One region of the Leisingera sp. M523 genome, then DNA from elsewhere that is predicted to be linked to it. Evidence: riboswitches for the same ligand, from Rfam matches in the RefSeq annotation. Region 1 holds a riboswitch; each other region holds the start of a gene.

What was found. Region 1 has a riboswitch for cobalamin ahead of K3557_RS17550 (DUF4198 domain-containing protein). Riboswitches for the same ligand answer to the same signal wherever they lie in the genome.
Region 2: another riboswitch for cobalamin. It lies ahead of K3557_RS12810 (DUF1636 domain-containing protein); the one in region 1 lies ahead of K3557_RS17550 (DUF4198 domain-containing protein).
Region 3: another riboswitch for cobalamin. It lies ahead of K3557_RS16260 (SRPBCC family protein); the one in region 1 lies ahead of K3557_RS17550 (DUF4198 domain-containing protein).

What each region holds. Positions count from the first base shown of each region.
Region 1 is NZ_CP081036.1:3,533,675-3,540,784, forward strand. It holds gene cbiM (cobalt transporter CbiM) at 1-566, opposite strand, end outside; gene K3557_RS17550 (DUF4198 domain-containing protein) at 577-1,362, opposite strand; cobalamin riboswitch at 1,503-1,718, opposite strand; partial or broken gene K3557_RS17555 (transposase) at 1,832-2,029, opposite strand; partial or broken gene K3557_RS17560 (IS5 family transposase) at 1,987-3,069, opposite strand; gene K3557_RS17565 (hypothetical protein) at 3,153-3,359, shown strand; gene K3557_RS17570 (MarR family winged helix-turn-helix transcriptional regulator) at 3,565-4,083, opposite strand; gene K3557_RS17575 (alpha/beta fold hydrolase) at 4,166-5,155, shown strand; gene K3557_RS17580 (aminotransferase class V-fold PLP-dependent enzyme) at 5,320-6,711, shown strand; gene K3557_RS17585 (metallopeptidase family protein) at 7,062-7,110, opposite strand, start outside.
Region 2 is NZ_CP081036.1:2,591,162-2,598,271, reverse strand. It holds gene cobN (cobaltochelatase subunit CobN) at 1-1,837, opposite strand, end outside; gene cobW (cobalamin biosynthesis protein CobW) at 1,995-3,029, opposite strand; gene K3557_RS12810 (DUF1636 domain-containing protein) at 3,032-3,442, opposite strand; cobalamin riboswitch at 3,538-3,742, opposite strand; gene cobO (cob(I)yrinic acid a,c-diamide adenosyltransferase) at 3,794-4,429, shown strand; gene glpD (glycerol-3-phosphate dehydrogenase) at 4,619-6,196, opposite strand; gene K3557_RS12795 (DeoR/GlpR family DNA-binding transcription regulator) at 6,189-6,974, opposite strand.
Region 3 is NZ_CP081036.1:3,294,093-3,301,202, reverse strand. It holds gene K3557_RS16290 (ATP-binding protein) at 1-1,499, shown strand, start outside; gene K3557_RS16285 (DUF6638 family protein) at 2,065-3,426, shown strand; gene K3557_RS16280 (hypothetical protein) at 3,427-3,693, shown strand; gene K3557_RS16275 (DUF1523 family protein) at 3,704-4,348, shown strand; gene K3557_RS16270 (TetR/AcrR family transcriptional regulator) at 4,422-4,961, opposite strand; gene K3557_RS16265 (dihydrofolate reductase family protein) at 4,977-5,513, opposite strand; cobalamin riboswitch at 5,785-5,984, shown strand; gene K3557_RS16260 (SRPBCC family protein) at 6,089-7,110, shown strand, end outside.

The DNA of each region.
Region 1 (7,110 bases):
GCCAGGAAAATGGCAGCGCCGGACAAAAGCGCTTCGATGATCACCACCGGAATATGGGAAAAGAATACCAGTTTCGCGGCCAGGATGAACTCATCGCCGGACAACATCAACGATACCGCCACGGCCAAAGTTGTGGCAGCAATGGCCGCGCCGCCGCCGATTCCGCCCCAGATGGCACCCTGCAGAGGCGAGCCGCGGGCCACCAGCGGGCGGAATATCAGCCCGACCAGAACTGCAGGCAGGGCGATGTTCACGGCGTTCACGCCCAGCACGGTCAGCCCGCCGAAGCCAAAGAACACCGCCTGCAGCAGCAGTCCGACAAACAGGGCCGGAAAGGCCGCCCAGCCCAGGACCAGCCCCGCAAGCCCGTTCAGGATCAGGTGAACCGAACTCGGCCCGATCGGGACATGGATCAGGGAGGCCACAAAGAAACTGGCAGAAAGAACCCCCGCCGCCGGAATACGTTCCAGCGGCAGGCTCCGCAGCCCCATGGCGATACCGCCGACGGCGGCAACCGCGCCGCCGATCACAACCGGATTCGACAGTGCGCCGTCTACGATATGCATGGTGCTATTCTCACTTCAGCTCTTCAGCGTGGATCCACAACACAGCGTCCTGGCTAAGCTCCTTGCCGTCATGCTCAGTCGCCGGGCCGGAGCCGAGGGCGGCAAATCCCCAGTGGCCCGCTTTCGGAATGCCAAAGGAAAAGACGCCATTCTGGTCTGCGATCGCAACGATGGCGCCGCCGGACATCGGCTGAACCGTCGGGTTGGTTGTGGAAAAAGCCGCAAGGTCCGGCTCTGATGCCATGAACTCAACCTCGATTTCGGCGCCCGGAACCGGCTTGCCATCCGCCAGCACCTGACCCGAGAAGGTAGAGCCAACAATGACGTTATAGGGCTTGTTCAGCGGCAGGATCTCGGTTTCCAGGCCCACTGGCTGATCCCAATCGGTGGGCAGGGTGTTGCGGTTCAGCACGACTTTGGAAATCTGCTGAATATAGATGTCTTCGCTTTCCTCGTAGTAGGGCGCGGGCACAGTCACCACCACATAGTCGCCCGAGCGCTTGACCGGAATCGACGCCCTGTAGGCGGCGGCTTCGTTCTCCGCGCCCTTGAATGTGGCCGGTTCCAAGCGGTCCGAAAGATCAACCTTTTCGCCCTTGTGAACCATAAAAAATTCTTCTGGTTTGCCCATGTCCATCACATGGCCGTTTTCCAGCGGGTGCCAGAACACCAGCCCCATCGGCACATCGCCGGGCTTCCCGATCAGCACGTTTTCAGTGTAGTTCAGCTGGAAATGCGCCGATGCGGTGACCGGCAGGGATACGGCCAGAGCTGCAGCCAGATATTTCAGTTTCATTTCGTCCTCATTCGACGACACAGGCGCACCTGCAATCAGGAATGAACAACGGGGATAGTGGCACGGAGAAGCCTGAACGGCAGCCGCGCCAGACGCGCACCCCGGCGTCCGGTGGAAAAGGGCAGACACTCCGCTAGCGAAGTCTTTGTCCTGTGTCCGGCAGGTCTCCTGACTCGCGGGTCTTGGTTCGGCTGGCCTTCCCGGGAAAGATCCCAGTGGCATGTTCAGCGTCACTCACCGCTCACAGTTGCGGGGGCAGTCACGGATTTGGTCCCTTATGGGTACGCCGCACCGTGTTCCCTATTTCTTCCGCTGCGCATTGAAACACTCGCGGAACCGGTCACACTGGCTGAATGGCAAAACCATTTTACTGAGTCAAGCTTCCCGTCTTCTGTTCAGTTGCCGAATGAGTACTTCCTTGCGGTGCTCCATGATTGATCAGCCCCACTTGAATGGTCCAGTTTGATTGTTAGTGCATGACTTGCCTTGGGTCCATCTGGACGATGGTTTCCGGCGCCGGTGGGCGATAGCCCAGAGCACTATGAGGGCGTTTGGTGTTGTCGTGTTTCCTCCATTCTTCGATGAGGATTTGCGCCTCGCGCAGGCTGTAGAAGAGTTCGCCGTTCAAGAACTCGTCCCTGAACCGTGCGTTGAAGCTCTCGCAATAATCTCAGCGGTGCCGAGTGCGTTGAAGCGGTTGATGAGTGCGATGCGGATATGGATCTCGGCGGGTTGGCGGTCGGGGTCTCTTGCGGCAATGCGCTCGCCGAATGCCTTTAAGCAGCGCATCTTTGCCTCGATCCGGCTTCGGACGTGGTATCCTGTCCAGCGCTTCCAGAAGGCTCGACCGTAGTGTCGGGTGGCTCGCAGAGTTTCGTCTCTGACCTGCGCAGCCGGACAATCTTCTTTCCACAACCGGCCATTCTTGCGGATCGGGATGATCGGGGCCGCGTCGCGTTCGAGGATCGCGGCATGGCAGCGTCGCGTGTCATAGGCACCATCGGCGATCACGGTGCCGATGTCTTCGTCCTCGGGGAACTGACCCAACAAGTCCGGTAAGACCGGGCTGTCCACTGCCCGGCAGTGGTTTGCGCAGCATAACCACGAGAGGGGCCGTCGCGGCTGGGGGTGAATTCGACGGCACGGATGTCAGACGTGGCAGCGTCCATCGCAAGATGAACCTTGCGCCCCTCTCATTGATTGCTCTGCAATCAACTGCCGGGCAGCCATTGGCGCCGCCCCTGAACGCCGTGCTTGCGGGCCTGCCACTCACCATCGCCAAGGAACTTGATCCCGGTGCTGTCCACAAGCAGGTTCAGCGGCCCATCGGCGCGGCGATATGGGATCTGGACGGCCAGCGTTCTATGGGCTTACGCGGCCCCACTGGGGCCACGGTCCCATCTCACTCTGTCGGCGGCACAGCGTAGAGAAATCCGGAACGGGCCAGTCCAGACCCGCCAGGTGCAAAAGGCTGGTGACCATCCCGACGGTCTGCCGGAGAGGCAGCTTGAACAGAACCTTGATCGACAGGCAGAACTGGATTGCCGCATCCGAGAAAACCGCAGGGCGACCGGGGCTGCCATCAGGCGGCGCGAGCCAGGTCATCTCTTCGTCCAACCAGATCAGAAGCGACCCGCGCTTTCTGAGCGCATCGTTGTAGCTGGACCAATTCGTCGTACGGTAGCGGGCAGGTGCGGGCTTGCTCATCTGCCCCGTCTAACCGAATGGATTCGTGATGTGAATCCTTAGAACTCAGAGTTCTGCAACAACGCCCCTCCAATGTAGCGCGCGTGGCCAGCAGCGCTACATACAACACCTTTATTGAAGAACTGACGAGCATAATGAAAGCGCGGGGCCTCGGCAATCTGGACCCGCATGATTTCGGAACTCCATTATGGGCAATGGTGTATGGATTTGCCAGTTTGCTGATCGGAAAACCTGCAAATCTGGACAACAGCAGCCAAGCGCTCCGAGGCCGCAAAGCAGACGCCACCTGAGCTTACGTCCGGGGCTACCAGACCGGCTAGCACCCTGGCCGCAGCCCGATGCAGACTTCCGGCACGGTTTGGTTCCGGATTAAGTAAGTTCTAACCGGTTTCTCCGCCGGCAGGTATCTGATCCGGCAATTTGGGCTGCCACGCTGGCTTCACGAGCTCCCCCTCGACGTTTGCGCAACAAGGCCTGGCACTATTGCCGGACGCCTCAGTCCGGCCCGTTTAAAGGCACCAGTATCGGGCAGTTTGTGCAGGCGCGGCTGTCGCACAGCCGGCAGGTCCGCAGCTTGTGCGTGTCGTCACCGGCAGCAGCTTGCAGCAGTTTTTCCAGCAGCCGGGCCAGGTCCCTTTGCTCGTCATCAGACAGGCTGCCGGTCACTGCCTCCAGTGCGGCCAGCCGCTCGCGCAGTATGTTCTCCCGAGCGGCTTGGCCGGCTTCTGTGAGATAAAGCGCAATGCTGCGCTTGTCGTGCTCCGCCGCCTGTCGCCTGACAAGGCCGTCCTCGGCCAGCCTGTCGATCAGGCGCACCGTGCCTGTATGGGTGAGATCCAAAAGCCGGCTCAGTGCGTCGTTCGACAAACCTGGCTGGTGACCCAGCGCGCAAAGCGCCGCAGGCCCTTCTCCGGAGCGGTGGAACTGCCTCGCCAGAACCGTCCTCAGTTCATCATGCAGGCAGAGCACCGCCGCCCCCAGTAAATTCGCAGTCCGCCGTGAATCATCCGTCATACGAGGAATATGTGCCTCACACACTTGAATTGGAAGAGGTCATTTATATATGTGACTCACACATATATAATGGAGAAGCCCAATGACCGTTGACCTTCAGACCAGTGAACCGGCATCGCAGCAATCCGCGCCAGGCCATGATCCGCACCTGATTGCGGTCCCTGCCGAAGAGACCTTTGAGGGAACCTGGCCGTTTCAAGCCCGTTACAGCTCCGCAGCCGGGTCTCCGATGCACTATGTCGATGAGGGCAGCGGCCCGGAGACGCTGCTGCTGCTGCATGGCGAACCGACCTGGAGCTTTCTTTACCGTACTCAGATTGCTGAATGGTCCCGTGATGCCCGTGTGATTGCCCTTGACCATATGGGATTTGGCAAAAGCGCCACCCCGCAAGACCGCAGCTATTGGCTGCAGGACCATATAGACAATGCGGAACGCTTTGTTTTGGAGCAGAATCTCAGGGATGTGACCCTTGTCATGCACGACTTCGGCGGGCCGGTTGGCATGGGCGTAGCCATCCGGCACCCGGACCGGATCAAACGGATCGTTTCGGTCAACGGCCCGACGCCCCTGGGGCAACCTGATCTTTCGGACCGCTTGATTGCCAATGCCGGTGCTGCACCCTGGTTTCAGTGGATCATGCAGGCAAAGGAAAACGGTACCCTGGAAGCGGTGCTTGGCCAGCTTGACTACAACATCCTGTCGACACTCAAGCTGAATGGATTTGTCCGCAATGAGCTGATCACCGATACTTGGCTGAACGCCTACCGGGCGCCGTTTCCCGCGCCTGAATTTGCTGCGGGCGCAATCGGCTGGGCCAAAGGCTTTGCTACCGGCAAACATGCGTTCGAAGAGGCGAGCGGCGCCATAAAGTCCGAGCTGGCAAAGAAACCTGCTATCGCCATCTGGGGCGAAGCCGACAGGACGCTGCAGGCAGAACAGTTTCTGCCCCTGTTCCGGCAAGCGTTCCCCGGCGGTCAGGTCAAGACCTTGCCCGAAACCGGCCACTACAGCCCGGAAGACGCGCCGCAGCTAGTATCCGGACTGGTGTCTGAGTTTATTTCAGCCAGCTGAACGGCGGGCAGTTTCCCGGCATGGCTGTGCATCTGCGCCGCCCCTGGCGCGGATGCATGGGGCCAAGAACATGCGGGTGCAGCCCAGGCGCATTGCGCGCTGCAATGCCCGCTTCCCACTGGTCTGCTATCAACAAGGAAACCTTCTTGGACAAGGAGTTCAGAATGCAACGCAAGACGACAAAAGACCCGCAGGACGAGCTCCAGCTATTGCGCGATGCTGACGCCAGGGCCGCGCGCTACATTGCCCGCGTGGGGGAGATGCCAGTTTTTCCCGACGCCGCCGCCCGGCAGCAGCTTGCACGCTTTGATGAGCCATTGCCGGACACTAGGAGGGATGCAACCGAAACGCTGGCACTGCTGGACGAGGCCGGCTCCCCGGCGACAACTGTTTCAAACGGCCCCCGGTACTTTGGCTTTGTAATCGGTGCAACGCTGCCGGTCGCCGCCGCCGCGCAACGCCTGGCGTCGGCCTGGGATCAATGCGCCTCCTCGCAAATGAACTCGCCGGTGGCGGACAAGATCGAGAAAGTCGCGGCGCGTTGGCTGCTGGAGATCCTGGACCTGCCCCGCGAAAGCGGCGTGGCGTTTGGCACCTCGGCAACCGCAAGTACGCTTGTCTGCCTCAGCGTCGCGCGGCGCGAACTGCTGAAGAAGGAGGGATGGGACTTTGATGCCATGGGGTTGCTGGGCGCGCCGGAAATAAAGGTTGTGGTTTCAGAGCTGGCCCATATCACGGTTCTCAAAGCCCTCAGAATTCTGGGCTTCGGCCAGGCCCGGCTGATCAAAGCACCGGTAGACAGCGCCGGCCGCATTGATCCGGCCCGGCTTCCCGCGCTGGATAGGCAGACCATTCTATGCCTGCAGGCCGGCGAGGTGAATACGGGCAGCTTCGACCCCTTCCTGCCGCTGATCGAAAGAGCGAAAGAGGCCGGCGCATGGGTGCATGTCGACGGAGCCTTTGGCCTGTGGGCGCGCGCGGCGCCAGCCAAGCGCGGGCTGACCAACGGCATCGAGGGCGCGGACAGCTGGACCACTGACGGCCACAAATGGCTCAATACCCCTTATGACGGCGCGGCGGGCATCTGCCGCGACCGCGACGCGATGGCGGCCGCCATGAACAGCGACGCAGTTTATTCCACCGCGTCCACCGGGAGTCAGAAAAATCTGGGCATCGAATTCTCCCGCAGCGCGCGCGGCGTGCCGATCTGGGCAGTGCTGCGCACGCTTGGCCGCGCCGGTGTCGCCGAGCTGGTCGAGCGGCACTGCAGCATGGCTGCCCGTATCGCCAAAACTCTGCCCGGTCTTGGATTTGAGCTGCTGTGCGAGCCCGCGTTGAACCAGATCCTGTTCCGCTATGGCACTGAGGCGCAGACCAGAGAGCTTCAGCAGTTGGTAGAGCGCTCCGGGAAAGCGTGGTTCGGCGGCACCGTCTGGAACGGCGAACCGGCCCTGCGGATCAGCGTATCGTCCTGGCGCACCAGTGATCAGGATATCGATATACTGCTGAACTCGCTGCAGGCGGCCCGGGACAGTTTGGACCGCAAAAGCCAGTAAAGCTGCAAAATGCCAGCTGATGCTATGGAGATGAAGCCCAGCAAGCTCCCTGCGCCGGTCCTGAATTGATGCCAATCCCGTCTCTGTCGCTGACTGCTGTAGCCTGCAACCGTCCTGATCACTGAGACCGGGACACGATGAAAGGCAAATTTCCTTTTCAGGCTGCGGCAGCTGGCTGTTTGGCGTTCTGATTTCCAACGAAGCACTGCCGGCAGCTTGTGTTGCGGCTAGGATGCTTGCGCTCATTCGGTCAGAGGCGGGTCGTTGACGCTTCTTCTATTGTTTCGGGGCTAAAGGCTGTGAACGGTCAACCGCATGCATTGCAACTCTCCCGGGAGGGAAACAACGGCTCAGACCCACCATTGGTCGATGGCTGCGATCTCCTCGTCAGCCCATCCA
Region 2 (7,110 bases), 940 kb from region 1:
GGCCGTCGGCGGTGGAATACTCATCCAGCAGGCTTTCCAGCCGGGCCATCCCGTCGGGCAGGCTGGTCTGCGCCAAGGGTGGCGGCAGGTGGCCGAGGGTGATGGCGCCGATGCGGCGCTTGGCCTGGGCGGCTTCGCCCGGATCGTTGACGATGAAGGGGTAGGCGACAGGCAGCGGGCCGGTCAGAACCTCGGGCCAGCAAGCGCCCGACAGCGCCACCGCCTTGCCCGGCAGCCATTCCAGCGTGCCATGGGCACCGATGTGGACAAGGGCATCGGACTGGGTGCGCAGCCACAGGTAAAACGCTACATAGGCGTGGCGCGGGGTGCGGTCGAGATCGTGGTAATCATCGACGCGGGTTTTGACTTCGCCGCGTTCGGGTTGCAGCGCGATCAGGGCCTTGCCTGCGCGCAGGGCCTTGAAATGAAAGGCACCATCACGGCAGTCTGCGTCTTCGTCCGGGGCGCCCCAGGCCTCTGTCAGGGTGTTTTGCAGGTCTTGCGGCAGGCTGGCGAGGGCTGCGCGGTAGTCTTCCAGTGGGACGCTGAGGGTCTCATCCATCAGCCGCAGGCCGGTGTTTTCCTGCGGCTCAACCGTATAGCCCTGGTCCCACAATTCGCGCAGGATCTCGTCACAAGAGGCCAGCGCGTCGAGGCCGACGGCATGGGCAAGGTTGTGGTCGCGGCCGGGATAGGTGGAGAGGATCAGGGCAAGGCGTTTGTCTGCGTTGGGCAGTGTGCCAAGGCGCAGCCAGCCGTCGACGCGGTCAACAGCGGCTTTGACGCGATCCGCATCGGCGCGGTGGGCAAAGCGGGAATACTGCAGGTCCGGGTCTTTCCGGCCCGGGGATTTGAAGCTGACAACGCCTGCGAAGATGCGACCGTCGACTTCGGGCAGCACGACATGCATGGCGAGGTCGGCGGGCGACAACCCCCGGTCGGCCTCGGCCCAGTCTTTGCGGCGGGCGGTGGAGAGGGCGACCTGGAACACCGGGCAGCCGGTGGTGCTGAGCGGCGAGGCGCTGCCGTCGGTGCCTTGGGCCGAAAACGCGGTGGCGTTGATGATGGCGGCAGGGGACAGCGCGGGGAGAGTTTCGCGCAGCCAGTCAGCGGCGGCGGGGGCCTTGAGGCTGGCGGCAAAGAGGCCATAGGCGGCGTATCCGCGGGCGCGCAGCTCAGCAATCAGCGCATCGACTGGACCGGTGTCGGCGGCGGTGAGGTAGGAGCGGTAGAAGCTGACCAGCACCAGCGGTTTGTCTTGCGCGGGCAGATCCGCCAGCACGCCTTTGGCCGGGTCATAAAGCCCATGCTGCGGCATGGATTTGAGGCCCAGCACAGGGCCGGCATAGAGGCCCGCAGCGAGCGACAGCTGGGCGAGGGCGGCCTGGGCGGCAACGGCGCCGCCGGCGTCGCACAAGGCCTGCAGGCGGCGCAGGGTGGAGACGGGCAGGGTGGACAGCTCATCCAGCCTTGCATCCTCGCGCCCGTCAGCAGGCAGGATCGCCAGGGCAATGCCCTTGCGGCGGGCGAGGTCCTGCAGGGTGGCGAGGCCATAAGGCCAATAGCTTTCACCGCCGATCAGGCGGACCAGGATGCCTTTGGCGCCTTCAAGTGTCTGTTCCGCGTAGACGTCGACCGAGAGCGGGTGCTTGAGCGCGACCAGATTGGCGACGCGCAAGGAGGGCAGCCTGCCGTCCGCGCGATGCCAGCCCGCCGCAAAAGCGCCGAGGTCGCTGTCGGAAAACGACAGCACCACAAGATCGCCGGGCGTCTGCCCGAGATCCTGCGGGGTATCGGTCTCATCAAGGCCGTGGCTTTCGCGGAAGACGACGTGCATGGATCAGGCCTTTGTTGTCTGGCAGGCGGCGGGCGCTCTGAGGGCTGCGCCCAAGCCTGGGAGGGTGCGAATGCGCCCTCCCGTGGGGAGGGTCGGGCGCAGCCCGGCCTGCGGCCGGGCGGTGTCATCTGAAATGATGCGCCAAACCCGCATAGCTTCAGGCGCCCAGTGCGGCGCGGATGGCCGGGGCGTCGATGTCGTCATGCTCGGCAATGACCACCAGGGCGGTTTTGCGCGGCTGCGCGCCCCAGGGCTGATCGTATTGGGCGCGCAGGCGCTCGCCCACGGCTTGTACCAGCATCCGCATCGGCTTTCCTTCCACCGCCACATAGCCTTTGACGCGCAGGATGTTGCGCTCGCGGGCGAGTTTCACGATGGCATTTTGCAGCGCTTCCGGGTCGGATACTTCGCCCATTTCGACAACGATGCTTTCAAAATCGTCATGCTCGTGGTCGTGGTGGCCGTCGTGGTGGCTGGGGCGGGCGTCCAGATCATCCTCGGCAGCGGCGCCCAGGCCCAGGATGATGCGCGGGTCGATGACGCCTTCGCTCATCGGCAGGATCGGCAGCTTGCGCGGCGCTTCGGCCTCGATCACCGCGCGGGCTTTTTCGACGCCTTCGTCGCCGGCCAGATCGGCCTTGGACAGCAGAACGATGTCAGCGCAGGAGATCTGGTCTTCGAACACTTCGGACAGGGGCGTTTCATGGTCGATGCTGTCGTCCGCCTCGCGCTGGGCCTGCACGGCGTCCAGATCGGGGGCGAACTGGCCCTTGGCCACGGCCTCGGCGTCCGCCAGGGCAATCACCCCGTCGACGGTGATGCGGGAGCGGATTGCGGGCCAGTCAAAGGCTTTCAGCAGCGGTTTCGGCAGGGCCAGGCCGGAGGTCTCAATCACGATATGGTCCGGTTTTTCGGGCAGGGCCATCAGCTGTTCGATGGTGGGGATGAAGTCATCGGCCACGGTGCAGCAGATGCAGCCGTTGGCCAGCTCCATGATGTTTTCCGCCGGGCAGTTGTCATCGGCGCAGGATTTCAGGATGTCGCCGTCCACACCGGCGGTGCCGAATTCGTTCACGACCACGGCCAGACGCTTGCCCTGCGGGTTTTGCATCAGGTGGCGGATCAGCGTGGTTTTGCCAGCGCCCAGAAAGCCGGTGATGACAGTGACGGGGATCTTGTTGAGATCGCTCATGATTACTCCTCGGAGAAGAACTTGGCCGGCGGGATGCGGGCAACAGATTGCTTGCGGAAGGTTTGCGGGCGCTGGCGCCAGGGTACGACGCCGTCAGCGGTGCCGGCATAAGCCGCCGCGCCTTCCAGAATTTCGGGGACATGCTGGTCCGGGTCGAGGTCGCCGTAGACATAGGTCCAGCGTTCCGCGCCGCCGATCAGTGCAACAGCGCAGCCGCGCTTGCACGACGACAGGCATTCGACGCCACGCAGACGGACGCCTTCGGGCATTCCGGCCTCTTCCAGGGCTGCGTGCAGGATGGCACCGGGGCGGGCGGCCTCGGGGTCGGTGCCCTCGCGGCGGCAGGTGAGGCATACGGTCAGCGTGACCGGTCCCGGGGTGCTGGCAGATTGGCCTGCCATGTCGTCAGCCATTGGCGCGTCTCCTGTCGCGGCAGGGCGTGCGGGATGGCCGAAAAGGGGCCAGTCGTGCGAGCCCCTTACCCGGTCGCAGAACACCCCGTCTGCCCGTTGATCTCTCCTTCGCTGGCAGGTCTCCCGGCTTGCGGATGCCAAGGCGCAGGGCCTTGCCGGCCATCCTGCCTTCCCGGGGATCACCCAGTGGCATGGCGGCCTCATCCGGTCACGGTCGCGGGGGCGGCTGTGCTTCGGCCCGAAAGCCTTCACATTCCCTCTTCGCCTGTTTTCACAGGAACCAGCTGAACCCCCTTGCGCTATCGTGCCCTTCTTTGTCAAGACATGGGTCAAACAGCTGGAGAGCCCCCAATGAGCGAAAAGTCTGAAACCGGCATCTCAGAAGAAGAAGCCGCCCGTCATACGTCCAAGATGGCCAAGAAAAAGGCCGCGCGCGACCGGATGATGAAGACCAAGGAGGGCGAGAAGGGACTGATTATCGTCCACACCGGACCGGGCAAGGGCAAATCCTCCTCCGGGTTCGGGATGATCATGCGCTGCATCGCGCATGGGATGCCGTCCGCCGTGGTTCAGTTCATAAAGGGCGCCTGGCAGACCGGCGAACGCACGCTGATCGAGGAGAACTTCAGCGATCTCTGCCAGTTCTACGCGATGGGCGAAGGCTTTACCTGGGAGACACAGGACAAGGCCCGCGACATTGCCGCCGCGCAGAAGGGCTGGGAGAAGGCCAAGGAGATGATCCTGGATGAGCGCAACACCATGGTGCTGCTGGATGAGATCAACATCGCGCTGCGCTATGACTATCTGGATCTTGAGGAGGTGCTTGAGTTCCTGGTGGAGCAGAAACCGCCGATGACCCATGTGGTTCTGACAGGCCGCAACGCCAAGGAAGAGCTGATCGAGATTGCCGATCTGGTGACCGAGATGGGGCAGATCAAGCACCCGTTCCGCGCCGGTGTGAAAGCGCAGAAGGGGGTGGAGTTTTAATCCCTTTCAGGCTGCAGTATTGAGCGGGCTTGAGGTTTTGCGCTTTGCTTCGCAAATCGCCGGGGGGCGGGGGCGCTGCCTTCGGCAGCGCCCCCGCCCGGCCCAACGCTTTTCAGGGAACCTCTGGTTCATTGAAAAGGGGCGGGAGTGCCCCGGCCTTTGAAGTCCGGACTGTTAGCGCATGCGGAATTAAGCTGCCAGCCGGGCGGCCTTCTCGCTGATATAGGCATCGACCGCTGCGCGCTGGCCTTCATCCAGGCGCAAACCCAATTTAGTGCGGCGCCACAGGTAGTCGTCGCCTGAACGCACCCACTCGCGGGCAATTGCCCAGTCGAGTTCCCGTGCGGTGATTGTTGCGCCGAAATCCTGGCCCAGATCAGCGGCGGATTTGGTATCGCCCAGCACCTCCCAGGACTCCAGCCCGTAGGCGCGGATCAGCCGGGCGGCCCAATAGGCGCTCAGGAACGGATAGTCCGCTGCCAGCTTGGCTTTTAGCGTCTCCACATCCGCCACCGCAAAATCACCGCCGGGCAGGGCCACGCCTGCGGTCCAGTCCGACGGCAATTGCGGGAAAACCTTGCCGATTTTCGCCAGCGCGGCCTCGGCCAGCTTGCGGTAGGTGGTGATCTTGCCGCCAAAGACATTCAGCAGCGGCGCCTGTGCTTGATCCAGCGTCAGCACATATTCGCGGGTGGCCGCGGTGGCCGAACTGGCCCCGTCGTCATACAGCGGGCGGACGCCGGAATAGGTCCAGGCGATATCCGCGCGCTTCAGTGGCTGTTCGAAGTATTGAGATGCAAAATCAATTAGATAATCCTGCTCGGCCTCCGTGCAATGCGGTTTGGTCACCGGATCCGGATGGTCGGCGTCCGTTGTGCCGATCAGGGTGAAATCCTGCTCGTAAGGAATGGCAAAAATGATCCGCCCGTCGGTGCCCTGAAAGAAATAGCAGCGGTCATGGTCGAACAGTTTTGGCACCACGATATGGCTGCCGCGCACCAGGCGGACGTTTTCGCGGCTGTTCTGGCCCAGTTTTTGCTTCAGCACGTCGGCAACCCAGGGTCCGCCTGCATTGACCAGCATCTTGGCCCGGTGTTCCTTCTCCTCGCCAGTGGCGTGATCCTTCACGGTGACAACCCAGTGATCAGAGTGGCGCTGGGCTGACAGAACCTCGGTCCGGGTTAGGATTTCGGCGCCGCGCGCCTGTGCATCGCGGGCGTTCAGCACCACAAGACGGGCGTCCTCAATCCAGCAGTCGGAGTATTCGAACGCGGTCTGAAACTTGTCCTTCAGCGGCCTGCCTGCGGGATCGTGCGACAGGTCCAGTTTCGCCGTGCCAGGCAGGATGCCGCGTTTGCCCAGGCTGTCATACAGAAACAGCCCCAGCCGGATCAGCCAGGCGGGGCGGCGGCCGCGGGTCCAGGGCATGAAGGTGGTAAGCAGTTTCGACGTCGGTGTTTCGCTGTCAAAGCGCATGTCCTTGTGGAACGGCAGCACAAACCGCATCGGCCAGGAGATGTGCGGCATCGCCTTCAGCAGCACCTCGCGTTCGATCAGCGCCTCACGCACCAGGCGGAATTCAAAGTATTCCAGATAGCGCAAGCCGCCGTGGAACAGTTTGGTCGAGGCAGAGGAGGTGGCGGAGGCCAGATCGTTCATCTCTGCCAGTGTCACCGACAGGCCGCGGCCCGCCGCGTCGCGGGCGATGCCGCAGCCGTTGATGCCGCCGCCGATGATGAAAAGGTCCGTAACAGGCGTGTCAGTCATTTTCGCTGCTTTCGTTTTGTCCTGCGGTCAGGATCCGGGTGCCTGCGGCCTGCGCCGCCTCGGCAAACTCATTGGGAACGGGGCGGTCGGTGATCACCACGTCCAGCTCTGCCACATCGCAGATCCGCACCGGAGCAGAGCGGGCGAACTTGCTGCCGTCGCAGACCAGCACACGCTGGCGGGCGTTTTTCAGGATCGCGCGGGCAACCGAAACCTCGCGGGCGTCGTGGTCCATCACGGCGCCGTCGGGATCCAGAGCCGAGGCGCCGATGACGGCGAAATCGACCTTGTAGCGGGACAGGAATTCAACCGCGTCCTCGCCCACAATAGCGCCGTCGCTTTGCCGCACTGTGCCGCCGGCCAGGATCAATTCCTTGGCCTGGCCGCCCATCATCAGGTTGATAATGTTGATATTGTTGGAAATCACAGTGAGGCCGCTGTGGCCGGAAAGCGCCCGCGCCACCTGCTCGGTTGAGGTGCCGATGTTGAGGGTGAGGGAGCAATTGTCTGGGATCAGCTCAGCCGCCAGCGCCGCCATCGCCAGCTTGTTGCCTGCGTTCAGTTTGCGCCGGTCCTCGTATCCCTGGCTGGCGGCAGAGCTTATCCGGACGGCACCGCCATGCACGCGGGACAAGGCGCCGCGCGCAGACAGGTCGCGCAGGTCTGCGCGGACCGTCTGTAAAGATACGCCAAAGCGCTGGGACAGGTCGTCAACCTCGACCCGGTCCTGCCGGTTCAGCAAGGTGATGATTTCGTTCTGACGGGCCGTGGCATCCATTTGCTTTCCTTTCACCGCGATTCCATAGCGGAGTACGGATGGAATGTCACCTTGTGTTTTCGTTATGAGTTCGACGATACACAAAACGAAACGGCACGCGGTTGCGGACACGCCGGGACTGCTGCCAGGCTGTGTC
Region 3 (7,110 bases), 240 kb from region 1:
TGGCGGCGGAGGCGCTGGTGTCGGCGCATGTCTTTGCCAATGCCGCGGCGTTTTTGCTGGCGCCGCACGGGTCCGAAGCGCAGGCTGAGGTGGGCGAGGCGGAGGAGCTGCTGACTGATAATGCGCCGCTTGCCTTGCATGGGGTGCTGTGGGAGCTGGATCAGAAGCTGGCGCTGTATGCCCCCGACGATGCGCATCTGATCGCTGCCACCGCAGCTTATGCCGAGCAGCTGCTGGAGAAGGCGGCGCTCAGGGCGCAGAATGCAGGCCGGCTGGAAGCCTTCACGTCTGCTGCCTGGCGGGTGGAGGCGGATGATCTGACCATCAGCGGCTTTGACGCCGCGGCCAAGGCGAAATCCACCACCCTCACCATGGCGTTCAAGAAGCCGCATGAGGTGGTCGGCAACCATATCGCCAAATATCAGGCCCTGCGGCTGTCGAAGATGCTGGTGGCCTATGATTTCGACCGCCGATTGAACCCGTTTGCCGAGATGGGCGGGTTTATCTTTACCTTCATGGGCGATGGCAAGCCAGGCACCGGCAAGACGACGCTGATCCAGATGATGGCGGGGCTGATGCATGATTATTGTCAGAATGCGGGCTACGCCTTTCGTTACCAGAACTTCGGCATCGACAATATCGACAGCTATCAGGGCAAATCAGGCCAGAACGCCAAGAGCTTTATCCAGAACGTGATCGACCCCGGTGTCATCGGCTTTGGCACCATCGACGACATCGACCAGATCGCAGGGAAACGCGGCGACCGTCAGTCCAGCGCCGGTCAGCAGGAGGTGACGGCGGTGTTCATGGAGGCCTTTGCCGGCGCCAATACCGTGGTGCGCGGCAATTGCACCTTTGGCATGTTCTCCAACTATCCGGAGAATGTGGACGACGCGCTGCGCCAGCGGGCGGGTGCGCGGTTCCTGGTCGACGGGCCGCAGACGCGGGAAGATTACATCGACATCCTGACGCTCTTGATGGGCAAGAACCATGCGATCCCGCTGGGGGAGCATGATCTGTACGGTGCGCAGGAAATCAGGAAGGCCGTCGCGCGGTCCTTCGAGGCCTACAACCGCCCGCAGGAGCCGGGGCTGGCAGAGGTCTTTGGCCGGGTGCAGGATCAGCTTGGCGCGCTGGATGATCTGGCCAAGCTCGGCACCTATCTGAAGGCGATCCAAGCGGCGGACGAACGCTTCACTGGCCGCGCCATCAAGAACATCACTGATGCGGTCAAGGTCCGGGCGATGGATTTCGAGCTGCCGGATGAATGGATGGAGAAACCGGAGCTGTTCCTGTTCAAGGATTACGAGACCAAATCCGCGATGATTGCAGACCTGCGGGTGCCGATCACCGTCGATATGGTGGTGCAGGAGATCAACCGCTACGCCGACTCTGAGTTCCGCTATGCCGACAAGTCGGATGAGGTGGCGATTGAAAACATGGTGCGCGATTTCGGGCGGCAGGAAGAGGCAAAGCGGCGGTATCTGGAGGGGAAGTGATCTGTGGGGGTCGCGCTTTTATACATTGCAATTGGGGTGACCTTCTTGGCAGCTCTCTTTACCCTTCCAGCCGCGTGGATCAACGGCGACAGAGTGGGGAATATGGAGACAGTTTGGTGGCGGGCAGCAGGCCTGACGCTCTTGCCGACCGTGATCATCTGCCTTGGCGCCTATGGAGTGGCCGGAGCCGTAATTTTACCTGATTGGTCCCCTGATCCAGTTAGTGTCCTTGAGTTTGCTCAATTCGCAGTGGCTGGCCTGGCTGCCTCTGGCGTTGTGCTGGTTCCACTGTCAGCGCTTGTTTTTGCTGCGGCTTGGTTCCTGGGCAGACGATCATTCACCCGTGCACGGGTGCAGGAGGAAACCTGATGACTGAGTGGCAAAACAGCAGGGCAGAGCCTGTCCGCGGGCGGAAGCGGAGCGCCCGCCCGTTTTGCCGGAGGCAAACCTTCGGTTTGACGGGGCGGATGGGCGCTGCCCGAGCCGCAAGCGCCTCGGGCGAGGGATATTCGCAACTGCTCTGGAAGGGAGTGCATCGCTTACGTGATGCGGACAGGAGGAACATATGAAACGCCTCATCCAGCATGGCCTGATGTTTGGCAATCTCTTCCATGTGGCCTCGCCGGCGCTGGTGGAGCGCTACAACCGCGCGCTGAAGCATCTGACCGGCAAGACCACGGACCTCACGGATTTCCACGTCGATATCTCGGGCTACTCCCCTGAAGTGGGCGATGAGCTGGGGGATGATCACTATCTGAACCATGCGGGCGTGAACCGGCAGTTCATCCTGCTGAGCACCGAGCAGAAACGCTGCCCGCTCTTGCATGTGAAATTCTCCACCAGCCGGGACATTCTGCGCCGGTTTATCGAGGTCAATGAACGCCAGCTGTTTGCGCTGACGGCGACCGATGCCGTTGCCGGCGAACTGGTGAATTCGGTGTTTGAGGTCTCGACCCCAGCCAGGCTGTTCGACATCCAGCAGGTGCGGATCGAGGCAGATACGACCAAGGGCACCTTGCGCCATGCGGACCACCTGGCGCAGCTGGTGGAACGGTTCAAGACCCATGAGGATGCCTGGTTTGATGATACGCTGATCGGGGAGATGATCGCGACGGCGGAGCAGACCGGCGATGTCACCCGCAATCCGGTGCATCTGGAGCATGAGGTGTTTGAGCAGTCGAACTTCTGGACCGCGCATTTCGGCGGGTTGTATGTGTTTCAGGGTGTCGCGCATCCGGCGGTGATTGCCAGCGGGGCAAAGCCCGAGGGCGTGCCGCTTACCCATGTGTTCGATCTGAGCGAGCGCAATGCGATTGCCAAGTTTCTGGAGCTGAATGGTTTGGCCGAGCCGGTGATCCGGTCGCGCGGCGTCGATGGCGCGGCGATCCTGCGGCAAAAGATGGGGTTCCTGGCCGTCAGCGTGCTGACCGGGAAGGGCCGGGACCTCACTGGCCTGTCGCGCGGTGACCTGCGGCGGATGGCGGCGCGGCATGCGGATGAGCTGCCGGCGGAGTTCGAGGGGCTTGCGGCGCTGGTGCGCTGGGCCGAGGGGGGCGGCAAATGGCCGAAGATCCGCTCGGACCATCCGGCCTACTTCTATTCCTTGCGGGCGTCGGACACTGCCCAGCGGGACTTGGTGAATATGCTGCTGGCGGAGCTGTGCCCGCATGACTTCCGCCAGATGTTCATCTGCCACAAAGAAGAATTCTACCGCCAGTACCGGGGCTGGCCGGAGACGAAAAAGGCCTATGCGGCAGAGTTTCTGGCGCGGGAGTATGCGGTGGACAAGGCCGGCGCGCGCGCTGCGTTGTTCGGGCATGAGCCGGATATGGAAGGACGCACGCCCAGCCTGCCGCGAGTGCGGCGCAAGGGGATGGTTTACCGGGTCGGCCCCTGGGGCGCGGTCAGCCGGGTGAGGGACTGCTGAATGTTCGGGTTTTTTCGCCTGATCCTGATCCTGCTGGTGGTGCTGACCGTAGCCTATGGCACGGTGTCGCTTTATTCGCGTGAGGTGCGGCGGGCGAAACTGAAACGCCGCTGGAAAGAGAAGGGGTTGACCGGCGACCGCTCCGCCTTCATCCAGCGGGGGCTGAAACAATACGACCGCTCGTTCCGGCGCAAGCTGATCTTGCTGGTCTATATCATTCCGCTAGGGGCGCTGGCGTTTCTGGTCTATGTCATTAACTTCATGTGAGGTGCAGCAGATGCGTTTCATCAAATGGGCTTTCCTGATTACCATCTGGGTGCTGTTCGGCGCCTTCCTGCATTACACGCTGCCGCAGTACGATGTGGTGCGCATCGTCAATACCTATGAGGAGCGGCAGGAGCTGAACGACTGGACGAGGGTTTTCTGGTCGCAGCCGGATGACCAGTCGGCGGAGCTGATCAACCGCGATGTGCAGTTCATCCAGGCGGTGCGCCCCAATGGCCGCAATATCGTGTACCGGAATGAGGATACCGGCTGGAATTGGCCGCCTTATTTCAAGTTCGATACCGCCAATCTGTATACTGATGCCAATGACAGCATCTCAACCAAGGCGAACCCGGAGTGGGTAGCGGTGATGCACTACGGCTGGCGCAATGAATTCCTGTCGGTCTTCCCCAACGCGGTGACGATCAACCCGGTTGCGGGACCGGAGGACAAGCCAACCAACTGGTTCACGATCATTGTTCTGGTGCTTCTGGCGGCGGTGTTCTGGGCCGTCTATGTGCGCTGGCGCCGCTTCCGCCGGGCGCGGATCGACCCGATGGTCGAAAATGTCGAAGACAGCCTGTATGCCGCGGGCGATGCGCTTGCCGAGCGCAGGGGGCGGTTCCGGCGCTGGCTGGACAGCTGGAAGTCGAAGTGACGAGAGGGGCCGCGGGCCGGGCGGCTCTGAAATATGCAAACGGATGCGCGGGCCCGTTCGGGCCCGCATTTTTTTACTCGATACGGTCGAGCACCCAGTCCAGCGCCGGGGTGAAATCGCCAGCCGAAAGCGCCCCGCGTGGTGCCGCGGCGGCAGCAAAGGCGAAGCCGTGTGTGTAATCCACCAGCAGGCAAAGAATGGTGCGGGCCTCTGCGCCAGATACGCCTGCGGCGGTGATTTCCGCCTCGATCAGCCGGGTCAGCCCGGTCAGGGAGGGGCCGATCAGGGCCGGATTTTCCAGGATGCACTTTGCAAGTTCCGGATGCTTGGTCACTTGGGCGCAATAGCGGGTCATCAGATCGCGCAGCCGCAGTTTGGGCGTTGCCGCTTCAGACGGGGTGTCTGAACCTGCAAACGCAATGGCGACGAGGGATGCAATCATCTCGTCCTTGGTTCCGGCGTGATGGGCAACGGCCATCGGGGTGACGCCAAGCGCCTCTGCCAGTGCTTTGAAGGTGAGGGCCTTGCTGCCGCCCTCATCGAGCAGCTGCAGGGCCGTTTTCAGCACATCATCCTTGCTGAGGGTCCGGCTGCCCCTGGGCGGGCGGCCCATGCGCGGGGGCATCGGTCAGGCTACCCGGAACGTGGTCTGGACCATGCCGGTGGGCAGGATGCGGGAGCTTGCCACCTGGAGGTCGATGTCCCGGTCCAGGCTGCCGAACAGCGGAATGCCGCTGCCGATCAGAATCGGGACCGTTGTGATGGTCAGATCGGTGATCAGCCCCTGGCGCAGGAAGGACTGCACCATCCGTCCGCCGTCGATATAGGCGCGGGTCCAGCCCTCTTCTTGCAGCTCCTGCATAAGGTCTGCGGGTGCGGCGGTGCTGAGGCGCACCTTGTCCTTCAGCTTCTCGGGAATGTCCTGTTCGGTCAGGCTGTTGCTGAGGACCACAACAGGTTTGCTGTAGGGCCATTGGCCGAACCCGAGCAGGGTGCGGAACGATCCGGTTCCCATGACCAGCCCGTAGACGCTGTCCATGAAGGCGGCAAAGCCGCCATCGTCATCTTCGGCAACAGGCTGTTTGTGCAGCCAATCCAGCGAATGGTCCTGGCGGGCCACAAAGCCGTCGAGGCTGGTGGCGATGAAGACGTGGCCGGTGGTCATCGGATTCTCCTGTGCACGCATTTAATTATACGAAATATAATTAAGTGCACGCCGCGTTCCAAGGGGCCGGCGCAAGATTCACTGCGTGCGAATCGATTCGGTGGATCAGCAGCGGGTAACCGCATGAAAGATAAGCGCTTGCCGCAAACGGGCTGGCGGATGCCGGTTTGAGTTTCTGGACATCCCTGTCCCGCCCGGCTCGGCAAACATGCATGTCTTTTTCCGGTTTTTGCGGGTCGGTTTTGTTTCCGATGGCGGGAAATTTTTCAGGCAATACCGCAGATAGCAAGGTGCCGCCCCTTGGGGCGGAGAATTGGGAAGCTGGTGAAACTCCGGCACTGCCCCCGCAACGGTGACCCCGGGCAAGGCATGGCAATGACCACTGAAGCAAGCGCTTCGGGAAGGTGCCAGGCCCCGCCGCCGAATGGCCCCGGGACAGTCCGGAAACCAGCCTTGCCATGAAAACGTCAACCGCGGACGGCGGCGGGGCGGTTGCGGCGCGTGTCCGCAATCCCTTTGCCTATGCCTGCGACCAAGCCAACACGCCGCGGGGATGCGGCAGAGGAGAGAAGCAGATGCTTCACGACAGCGAAATTCTGGCCAAGCTGATGGCGCGGCAGAAAAACTATTCTCTGGAACAGGCGTTCTATACCGATCCGGGTGTTCTGGACCTGGACCTGCGGCAGATCTTCTACCGCGAGTGGCTGTTTGCCATTCCCGCCTGCGAAGTGCCGAAACCGGGCAACTATGTGACCCATCAGGTGGGGTCGTATAACGTCATCATCGTGCGTGGCACTGATGGCGAAGTGCGTGCTTTCCACAACGCCTGCCGCCACCGCGGTTCGGTTGTGTGCAAGGCGAAGAAAGGCAATTCGCCCAAGCTGGTCTGCCCCTACCACCAGTGGACCTACGAGCTGGACGGCAAACTGCTGTGGGCGCGGGACATGGGGCCGGATTTCGATGCCTCCAAACACGGGCTGAAGCCGGTGCATTGCCGCGACCTGGCCGGGCTGATCTACATCTGCCTGGCGGATGAAGCGCCGGATTTTAACGGTTTTGCCGAGGTGGCCCGCCCCTATCTGGAGCCGCATGATCTGGGCAATGCCAAGGTGGCCTTTGAAAGCTCGATCATTGAGAACGGCAACTGGAAGCTGGTCTGGGAAAACAACCGCGAGTGCTACCACTGCGGCGGCAACCACCCGTCGCTGTGCCGGACCTTCCCCGAGGATCCGTCGGTGACAGGCGTTGAGGGCGGCGAGACCCCGCCGCATCTGCAAAAGCACTTTGACCGGATCGAAGCGGCAGGCTGCCCGGCGCAGTTCCGCATGGATGCGCGCGGCCAGCACCGGCTGGCACGGATGCCGCTGAACGAAGGCGCTGAAAGCTACACCATGGACGGCAAGGCGGCAGTGGCCAAGCCGCTGGGCCGGGTGCCCTTTGCGGATGCCGGCACGCTGCTGAAGTTCCATTATCCGACCACCTGGAACCACTTCCTGCCGGATCATTCCCTTGTGTTCCGTGTCACTCCGATCAGCCCGACCGAGACCGAAGTCACCACCAAATGGCTGGTGCACAAGGATGCGGTTGAGGGCCAGGA